One region of the Pedococcus sp. NPDC057267 genome, then DNA from elsewhere that is predicted to be linked to it. Evidence: predicted binding sites of a transcription regulator. Region 1 holds the regulator's gene; each other region holds the start of a gene.
The links. The regulator LexA, encoded in region 1, represses DNA repair genes until DNA is damaged. The targets are predictions, from matches to a motif close to TCGAACANNTGTTCGA.

Region 2: a site for LexA is predicted at 1,603-1,618, ahead of ACFUC1_RS01365 (DUF5131 family protein). Genes of this name have one in related genera too.
Region 3: a site for LexA is predicted at 1,333-1,348, ahead of ACFUC1_RS02105 (DUF222 domain-containing protein). Genes of this name have one in related genera too.

What each region holds. Positions count from the first base shown of each region.
Region 1 is NZ_JBHUYG010000025.1:6,494-9,764, forward strand. It holds gene fdh (formate dehydrogenase) at 1-482, opposite strand, end outside; gene ACFUC1_RS07670 (LysM peptidoglycan-binding domain-containing protein) at 628-1,026, opposite strand; gene lexA (transcriptional repressor LexA) at 1,298-2,023, shown strand; gene ACFUC1_RS07680 (DUF4259 domain-containing protein) at 2,042-2,461, opposite strand; gene ACFUC1_RS07685 (GNAT family N-acetyltransferase) at 2,545-3,063, opposite strand; gene ACFUC1_RS07690 (class I SAM-dependent methyltransferase) at 3,082-3,271, shown strand, end outside.
Region 2 is NZ_JBHUYG010000003.1:21,256-24,526, forward strand. It holds gene tcmP (three-Cys-motif partner protein TcmP) at 1-848, shown strand, start outside; gene ACFUC1_RS01365 (DUF5131 family protein) at 845-1,585, opposite strand; gene ACFUC1_RS01370 (hypothetical protein) at 1,810-2,052, opposite strand; gene ACFUC1_RS01375 (DEAD/DEAH box helicase) at 2,076-3,271, opposite strand, start outside.
Region 3 is NZ_JBHUYG010000004.1:71,625-74,895, reverse strand. It holds gene ACFUC1_RS02110 (hypothetical protein) at 1-229, opposite strand, end outside; gene ACFUC1_RS02105 (DUF222 domain-containing protein) at 123-1,325, opposite strand; gene ACFUC1_RS02100 (glycosyl hydrolase) at 1,466-2,440, opposite strand; gene ACFUC1_RS02095 (urease subunit gamma) at 2,688-2,990, shown strand; gene ureB (urease subunit beta) at 3,000-3,271, shown strand, end outside.

The DNA of each region.
Region 1 (3,271 bases):
GCTCCCCCGAGCGAGGCGATGCCCATGGTGCGGCGCAGTGGCCGACCGTGCTCGTCGGCGTCCTGCCACGTGCGGCGGCGGGTCTCGACGAACCGGTCGGCGATCATGTCGATCGCGGTGTCGCGGTCCATCCGCTCCCACTCGGTGCCGTGGGGGCGCCGGTAGAGCACGTGGGTCTGGCGGGCGGGGCTGTTGACGAGCTGCTCGCTGGCCGAGCCCTTGGGGCACAGGCGCCCGCGCGAGATCGGGGAGTCCGGGTCGCCCTCGATCTGCACGACCTTCTCGTCCTTGACGAACACCTTCTGGCCGCAGCCGACGGCGCAGTACGGGCACACGGACTGCACGACCCGGTCCGCCGTCGTGGTGCGCGGGGTCATCGACCGGGTGCGCGGCGACGTCACAGCCGGGCCCCGGCCGAGCAGGTCACCACTGCGGACCTGTCGGAGCACAGGCCAGTCCAGGAAAGTCTTCCTCGAGCTCATGTTCAGCCTCCTTGCGGCGACCCTAACCCCGAGTCCCTCACCGCGCACTCCCGACGAACCGGGCGCAGCGGGGGGACCTGCACGACCGGGCAGGCCGGGGCGTCGACGCAGGTCAGGAGGCGGGCAGGGCGCTCGCTCGCGCGCCTCAGCGGACGGCGGGGATGAGCAGAATCTGGCCGGCGTGGACCTGGTCCGAGGCGAGGTCGTTGGCGACCTGGATGCGAGCGACCGCGTCGGCGATCGGCAGACCCGGCAGCTGGGTCGCGGCGACCTCCGAGAGCGTCTGGCCCGAGCGCACGGTCGTCGAGTGGTCGATGGTCGTCGCCGATGCACCGCCCGAGAAGGCGGCCACCGCGATGGCGACCAGCGCCACGAGGACGGTCAGGGTGATGGCGAGCCGGCCGGCCCGGGTGAGGCGCAGGGGCGCGGGGGCGGGGACGCGGACCTCGTCGCCGCACGGCACCGAGACCAGGTGCGGGCGTGCGGGGCGGCGCGGCTCGTGCACCGGCGCGGCGGTGACGTCCCAGGCGACTGCTGCACTCATCGGGTCCTCCATCGTCATGGCCCTCGAACAGGTGTCCGAAGACCGTAGGTTGCCAGTTCTAGCACGCATGTTCGAATGCTTCAAGACACGCGTCGAACACATGTTTGGAAACTGTGTTCGAACGCCATACGCTGTGTCCACGTCGAGGAGCACACCAGAGCGCACTGACAACGCTCCGTCCCGGAGCGGCCGGAGGCGGCACCGAGGCGGCGGACCACCTGGCGTCGGGAGCCGGGCAGACGGCACCTGACCTGCAGAAACGAGGAGCGGCATGAGCGGCGACAACGTCAAGGAACTCCCCGACCGCGACCGTGGCGACGGCCTCACCGTGCGCCAGCGCAAGGTCCTGGAGGTCATCCGCAACTCGGTCGACCGGCGGGGCTACCCCCCGAGCCTGCGCGAGATCGGCGAGGCCGTCGGCCTGACCTCACCGAGCTCGGTCGCGCACCAGCTGTCCACGCTCGAGCGCAAGGGCTACCTGCGCCGAGACCCCAACCGCCCCCGCGCCATCGAGGTCGTCTCCCCCGACGCCGGCGCCGACGGCCGCGGCTACCGCGGTGGCGCCGCCCCGCAGGACGAGGTCGCCGAGTTCGACGAGACCGGCCTGGGCGACGCCCGGCCCGAGGCGTCCTACGTCCCGGTGCTGGGCCGGATCGCCGCCGGCGTGCCGATCACCGCGGAGGAGTCGGTAGAGGAGGTCTTCCCCCTGCCGAAGCAGATCGTCGGCGAGGGCTCGCTCTTCCTGCTCAAGGTCGTCGGCGACTCGATGGTCGACGCAGCGATCTGCGACGGCGACTGGGTCGTCGTCCGCCAGCAGCCCACGGCCGACAACGGCGACATCGTCGCCGCGATGCTGGACAACGAGGCGACCGTCAAGACGTTCAAGCGGCGCGACGGCAAGGTGTGGCTGCTCCCCCACAACCCCGCGTTCGAGCCGATCGACGGCGACCACGCGACGATCCTCGGCAAGGTCACCGCGGTCCTGCGCCGCGTCTGACGCCCCGGAGCTGCGCGGTCAGCTCTCGTCGCCGAGCGCGTCGAGGTAGTGGGTGAGGCGGGCGGTGAACTTCTCGCCGCCGTCGCCGTCCGCCCACAGCTCCCACAGCTCGTTGTCCTCCGAGCGCAACGCCCGGTGAAGCGCCTGGGTGGCCAGCTCCTCGAGGCGTTCGTCGACGTCGAGCGGGTCCTCGTCGACCCAGCGGGGGACGTTGCGCTCCCCCACCACGGACTCGGGGTCGTCACAGGCCGACACGATGACGGCCGCAGCGATGGCCTCGGACATCACCGGCGCCTCGATGTAGTCGCGGGAGCGGACGACCCGGCCCAGTGCCGACTCCACCCGCTCCCTGCGGCCCTCGGGGTCGGAGTCCTCGAGGTCGTCGAGGAAGTCCAGTGCGTCGTCGTTCTCGAACGGTCCCGCACCCGTCGCACCCATGGGTTTCGCCTCCCAGGTCTCGCACCAACCTCTAGGGCACGAGAGTGCCAAGCCCGAGCCGTCCGCGCCAGCCCTGACGCGGGTCAGGCGAGGCGTTGGTACCAGGCGGTGTCGACCCACCGGCCGAACTTGTTGCCCACCTCGCGCAGGACCCCCACCCGCTCGAAGCCGAAGGCCACGTGCAGCGCCTCGCTGGCCTCGTTCGGCTGGGCGATGACCGCGAGCTGGGTGTGCACGGACGGCTCGGCGTCCAGCCGGCCGAGCAGCGCGGCATACAGGCTCCGGGCGACCCCTCGTCCGCGGGCGGCGGCGTCGACGTACACCGACACCTCCTTGGTGCCGGCGTAGGCGGGGCGCGGGCGGAAGGGCCCGGAGAAGGCGTAGCCGACGACAGCGTCGTCGAGGCACGCGACCAGGACCACGTCGCCCGGTCCCGTGGCCGCCAGCTTCTCGCCGAGCTTTGCCGCCCCGCGCTCCTGCGTGTCGAACGTCGCCACCGACGTGCGCACCTGCTCGTCGTAGATCGCGGCCATGGCCGGCAGGTCCGGCGGCGTGGCGTCGCGGACCGTGACGGGTCCGGGCGCGGTGGCGAGGTCGGTCATATCGGCGATGCTAGGGGGATGAGTGAGGAACACGGCCACGAGCACCCCCAGGGCACCACCTCCACCGACTCCGGCGGCGAGCGCCGACGGATGTGGGACGAGCGGTATGCCGCGTCGGCCCACGTCTGGAGCGCCGAGCCGAACGCCGAGGTGGAACGCATCTTCGGGGACTGGGAGCCGGGGCGGGCGCTCGACCTCGGTGCGGGCG
Region 2 (3,271 bases), on a different contig from region 1:
TCGCCGCGGTGGGGATGGAACCAGATGAGGCCAGCGATGATGAGACTGTGCGAGGGTCCATCCCGGGTCGCGCGGGCGAGACGTCTGTGGCGATCGCGCGAGGGGAGTGCGGCGATCGCTTCCTCGAGCAACTGGACGAGGCTGGCGCTTGGGACACGCCAATCTTGGCCGTGCTCGACACGTGGGGGCTGCCGACCTTTCCATACGAGATCCTGCAGCGCGTCGCCGCCAACCGCGCGAGCGAGGTCATCGTCACGTTCGGGCCGCAGCATTTCATCCGGTTCCACGCGGACAAGGGACCGGAGGTCGACGAGATGTTCGGGTGGGATCCCGCGTGGCGACAGATTGCCGGTATGCCCGATGGGGAGACCAAGAAGCGGCACCTGCTCACTGCCTATCGCGCAGGTGTCGGCAAGGCGGGCTTCGGCCACCTTGTCGACTTCGAACTCGTCGACACGCGAGGGGAGTCGCTGTACCTGGTGTTCGGCACCAACGACCACAAGGGACTGTCTGTGATGAAGGAGGCCATGTGGAACGTTGACCCGAACTTCGGTGTGAGGTTTCGCGATCCTCGCGACACCATGAACGAGGCGCTGTTCGTCGTCGACGACCCCCAAACCGCGCAGCTTGAGCGACTGTTGGTCGATCACCTGGCGGTCGTCCATGCCGAGGGTAAGCCCGACGTCTACGTGGAGATCCTGCGACGTTGGGCACTGGAGGAGACCATCTACCGCGAGCCCCACGTCATTCCTGCCCTGACGAAGCTAGTCGAGGCTGGCATCGTGCAGGCGGATATGGATCCAATACGCCGTGGTTCGCGCGTGCGGCTCACTCCTACCGTTGACTAAGCCGAAACCGGATACTCGTCCCAGGTGCGGCCGTCCAGTTCGCGGCCGAGTCGCTTGGGACTGCGGGCGGCCCACTGCTTGAAGAAGAACGGCACTTCGGCACCTAGACAGGCGTCACGTATCCCGCGCGCCCAGGCGATGTCCATCGGTCTGTAGTTGGGTCCCGACTCGCCGCCGGCGATGACCCAGCCGATCCCCCCGAGGTTGATGCCGTCGAGCGGACCCAGCAGGGGCTCGCAGGACAGGAACCGGACGGTCGCTGGGATCCGGCGCAGCTGGTCGATGCGATGGAAGTAGGCGCTGGACTCCACCGAGACGCCGAGCCACATGTTCGGCGGGAAGTCGAGTTGGTCCGCGAGGCGGCGGGCGCGCACGGCGCGCTTGGTGAGGACCTGGTAGGTGTGCTGCGGGGTGTCAGCCATGACGGCGAACACGTCCTGGATGAAACTCACCGGCACCCGGGCGTGGAACAGGTCCGACATCGAGTTGACGAATACCAGCTGCCGCGATCGCCAGCCGTAGGGCGCTTCGAGCGCGGAGGGATGAGTGGTCACGGCGAAGCCCGGCCCGCTGGTCCGTGGGTCTCCGTCGTTCTGGTACTTGGCGACCCCCATCGCTTTGAGGCGCTTGGACAACGTGAGCGCGTAGCAGTTGTCACAGCCCGCTGAGATGCGGTCGCATCCTGTTACCGGGTTCCAGGTCGTCTCGGTCCACTCGATGCCCGATCGGCTCGACATCGCGCCCTCCTTGGCATTCGAACGTGTGTTCGATTGTATCGGTACCCGGTGTCAGTCATCGTCGCAGCCGGGCGGCCGGTTGTCGTGCGGCGCGCTGGCTAAGGAAGCAAGCTGATCGTCCAGCCGGTCGCTGGTCTTCGAGGCATCGTCGGTGGGGAGCCGCGTGTCGCGGTCATTTGGTCGAGTGGGCACCGAACCGGTCGGTGCGGGTAGCTCCCGCTGGGTTACGGGGTGAGTCGCATGTCCGACCGCAACGTCTCGAGGTCCATTTCGGCTCGGTCAAGGATGTCCTTGGCCGACTCTTGGCAGTAGTTGTGCTTGCTGCCGTCGGCGTCAGTGACGACGAGGCAGGTCTCGTCCTTGAGGATGTCGTGCTTGTGCTTCCCTGCCTTGTGGCGCGAGCAACCCCGCTTGCGCTTTGCGGTCTCGACCTTGACATTGCCGAGCACGGCCTTGATCTGGGGCATGGAGGGCTTCCTCTCGTGTGGTCCTACAGCTTCTTGGCGATGTCGTCGCGGACGCGGTCGGCGATCGCGTCGAGGTCGTCGAATACCCGAGTGAGTTCGGCCGCGGACGCCTTGCCACGAGCGTCCCCGAGCTCCGTAGTGACCGCGGCGTTCAAGAGTCGGGTGACGACGCGTAGATTGGATTGGCGGGGCCCCCGGGTGACCTTCATCAGCGTGAAGCCATTGCGCGGCACATCTAGGTCCTCAAGGACCCGGTTTGCCACCGACATCGTCCGCTCGTTGAGCCGGGTCCGAGCGCTCTGGCGCTTGCGCTGCGGCGGGACCGGGATGGGCAGCGGCTGGTCCACCGGCTGGGTCGTCTGCTTAGCAAGCAGGCTCGCCCGTAGCTGTTCGAGGGTGATGATGTCGCGCAGCTGAAGACCCGGGGCGACGTCACGGTCAAGCATCTCCTCGAGGACCCGGTCGTCGGTGGGGTCGAGGTATGCCTGGTCGATGAAGCTCGCGAGGACCTCGTTGTTGACCAACATCCCGTTGTCAAAGCGCCGCGCGCGACCATGGCCGTCGGCGTCGGCCTCTTCGACCGCGGTGCCCGACGTGCCCGTGGTCCAGTCGTGGATGAGCTCCTGGTCCTCCAGGTCGAGTTCGCGGAACTCCGACCATCGCTCGTCGTTGTTCAGGCCGACGTGGGAAACGACGAAGCCACGGTTGTCGGGGTGGTCGGGCATGTTCTGTTGGACGACGCGCATCACCCGGCCGACGAACTGGATGTAGGGCGCAAGTGAGCGGAAGGGGCGGAAGATCGCGGCGACGCTGAGACGCGGGTGATCGAACCCCTCGCCAAGCATCTGAACCTGGACGATGCAGTCGAGCGTCCCGGTCTTTAGCCTCTCGAGGACGGCGTCGATGTCGTCCTCGTCCATGCCGCTGTGGATCTCGGCGGCGACGTAGCCGCACTCCTCGTATAGGGCGCGGACCTGTCGAGCGTGGTCGACCGAGCATGCGGCGGCAATGATCTGGTGCTTGATGCCGGTGTCGGCGCGCATGGTGTTGCACTGCTGGATGCTGGCCTCGACGATGTGGCGGTTGCACTCCTCGCTGAGGGCCACGCCGCGCCGGAACCACGCCTCCTCACGAAGCTCGAGAACCTCATCGAGGGTGTGCATGCGGCTGTCGTCGGCGTAGGTGAAGTAGAGCTCGGCCGGGGCGACGTTGCGAGAGT
Region 3 (3,271 bases), on a different contig from region 1:
GGTAGGCGTCCAGCGGGACGGGTGGGTCGCCGCCGGGTGGCGGTGTGGTGTCGACGGGGCGCGGTGGCCGGATGCGTAGGCCGTACCGGTTGGTGGCGACGAGCCCGTCGGGCCTGGTCGGGTCACCGGTCAGGGTGAAGTCGCCCCGGTCGAGGGCGTCGTGGTGGTGTGGGCAGAGGCTGGCCTGGTTGTCCTCGTCGGTGGCGCCCCCGTCGGACCAGGCCTGCAGGTGGTGGACCTCGACGAACCGGGTGGCCCCGCACCCGGGAAACCGGCAGCCCGCGGTCGCGGTCCTCGACCAGCCGGCGTGTCCGCTCGGGCAGGATCCGCATGCCGCGGCCCACCGAGACGGGTCGGCCCTCGGTCTCCCACACCGGCTGGACCACGCCGTCGCTGACGAACCGGCCCAGCAGCCGCAGCGGGATGGCGTGACCGCCGTTGACCCAGGCGCCGTCGGTCGACAGGTGCAGGTAGACCCGGTAGTGCGACGCCCGGCTGGTCGAGGCGATCGAGGCCAGCGACCGGTTCGCCAGCTCCTCCAGCGCGTCCGCATAGGTCGGGCGACCCGTGCTGGCTGCTCCACAACCCGCGCCCTCGGCAGCGCTGCCAGCGCGCTTCTCGTCCGCGTCGCCGCCATGCGCGGTGTCGCGGTTCGCGGTGACGAGAGCGTCCTTGGCCTCCTTGATGGCCTGCTCGACCAGCGCACCGACCGTGGCGGGAGCCGAGTACCGCAGGTGGAACCGGCCGTCGGCGTCGTAGTGCATGGCGAGCTCCGGCTTGTCGCAGGCACGACGCTCCGGTGCCGACTGCCCGGCCAGCGAGTCACGGACCATCGTGGGCCGACCGTCGACCGGCTGGCCCGGCGCCTCGACCGGCTGGCCCGGCGCCCCCGCCGGCGTCCCGCCGCCCTGGTCGAACACGTGGCGTGCGCACATCCGGCGCAGATGCGGCACCGTCGCGTGCCGCGCCAGCCGGGTCATCTGCTCCTGGTGCGTGGACGGGACCCGCCGGGCCACGACGGCGACCTGGTCCAGCGACAGCTCACCCGCGTCCAGGGCCCGCACCGCGGCCGGCAGCTCCTCGCGGCGACGCGCGACGCGCACCACATCGGCCGCGTGCTCCGGCGAGAGGCCGGCCCGCACCACGAGGTAGTGCTCCGGCGACCGGAACCCACCATCACCCCAGTGCCGGTCCTCGATGAGCTCGCGGGCGACCTCGACCAGCTCCGCCTGCGCCCGGTTGAGCCGGCCCGCCACCTGCGCCGTGCGCGCCCACAGCTCCCGCTCCCGGGTGTCCCGGGCCAGTGCGAGAGGGGTGGGCGACATGCCCCAATCGTACACCTGTTCGAATTTTGACACCATGGTCGTCCACTGGAATTCCTTTGCTGCGCAACTGAATTGCGTACGCAGCGCCGAGGGACGCGTCGTTTCTCCCTCCGGGTGTCCGACGGCGGTGGACGGGTCCCTCAGCGGGTGACGAGGTAGCCCTCGGCGTCGAGCGTCACGGGCATCGGGTCGATGATCTCGAACCCGTCGAGACCCTTCGGCTCGAGGTTGCGGAAGCCGATGAGCACCCACGAGCCGTCCCGCTGCTGGACCAGTGGTGCCGCGAAGAGGTCGGGCTCGGCGGTGAACGGCCGGGCGGCGTCGACGTCCCACGGCCCGAGCGGGCCGGGGCCGGGCACCGACCAGGTGCAGAACTCGCCGGTCCGGGCGATGCGCTCGGGGGTCATCTCCTGCGGGTGGCAGGTGAAGACGAGGACCCAGCGGCCGTCGAGCTGCTTGACCTGGAGCACCTCGAGCTGGCCGAACCCGGTGCCGGTCTCGCTGAGCGGGGGCCCGAGGGTCCAGTGCTCGAGGTCGGTGCTGGTGGCGTGCCCCACGACGCCGTCGTCGTTGCGGCCCGCGCCGACTCCCCTGGCGGTGATCAGCATGTGCCAGCCCTCGCCACCGGGGTCGGGCAGGACGAGCGGGTCACGCCAGGTCTCGCTCGACCCCTCGAGGTCCGGGCCCTCGGTCGGGGCCGGGGTGTTCGCGAGGTTCTTGTACCAGGTGCCGTCGACGCGCACGGACGGCTGGTCGGAGACCCTGGTCCAGTGGTGCAGGTCCTCGGACGCCGCCGAGCCGACGCGCTGGTCGTAGACGTGGTGCCCTGCGGTCGAGATCGCCGTGTAGAACATCCGCCACCGGTCGCCGTCGCGCACCACCGACCCGGTCCAGATCGCCAGGTCGTCGAAGCCGGTGTCGGCGGGGCCGAGGCACTCGCCGAGGTAGTCCCAGGTGACCAGGTCCCGCGAGGTGGCGTGCCCGACCCGGGCCGCGGTGTGGCGCTTGGCCGGGTCGCCGAGCGACCTCGGCGCCTGGAGGAAGAAGAGGTGGTAGAGGTCGCCGTCGTCGGCCACCCAGGAGTCCCAGACCCAGAGGTCGTCGAGCCGCAGCATGCGCACAGTGTGGCGGTGCCGGTGCGCCTCCGCTACCGGTCGTCCACCGATCCAACCCCCGGCACGCCCGCCCCCCGAAGTCTGGGACTTCGGGCCTCGCGGCCGGGCTTGGGGCCGAACCCGCTCGAACCCGCTCGGGCCACGCGTGTTCCCACGCCCTGATGACGAAATGCGCGCGAAACACGGGCTTGGTCTACTGGCCACGCACCCGCTCGCCGGGCCCGCCCCACCCCCCAGGAGGCCGCCGATGCACCTGTCGCCCGCCGACACCGAGAAGCTGCTGCTGTCCGTGGCCGGCATGGTCGCGCGCGACCGGCTCGCCCGCGGGGTGCGGCTCAACCACCCCGAGGCCGTGGCGCTGCTGTCCACCTGGGTCCTCGAACGCGCCCGGGAGGGCGCCCTGGTCGCCGACCTCATGGAGCAGGGTCGCACGGTGCTCACCCGTGAGCAGGTCATGGAGGGCGTGCCCGAGATGCTCCCCGACGTGCAGGTCGAGGCGACGTTCCCCGACGGCCGCAAGCTCGTCACCCTCCACCACCCGATCGCCTGAGGAGCAGCGATGGCCACCAGCAGCACCGGCCCGGGGGCGGTCCGCGTCCGGCCCGGCACCGTGACCCTCAACGGCGACCGCACCGACGCGGAGCGGATCACCCTCGTCCTCGTCAACACCGGGGACCGGCCCATCCAGGTCGGCTCCCACCTGCACCTGCCCGACGCCAACCCGGCGCTGGGCTTCGACCGCGAGGCGGCCCACGGGTTCCGCCTCGACATCCCGAGCGGCACATCCGTGCGGTTCGAGCCCGGCGTCAGCCGGGAGGTGGACGCGGTGGC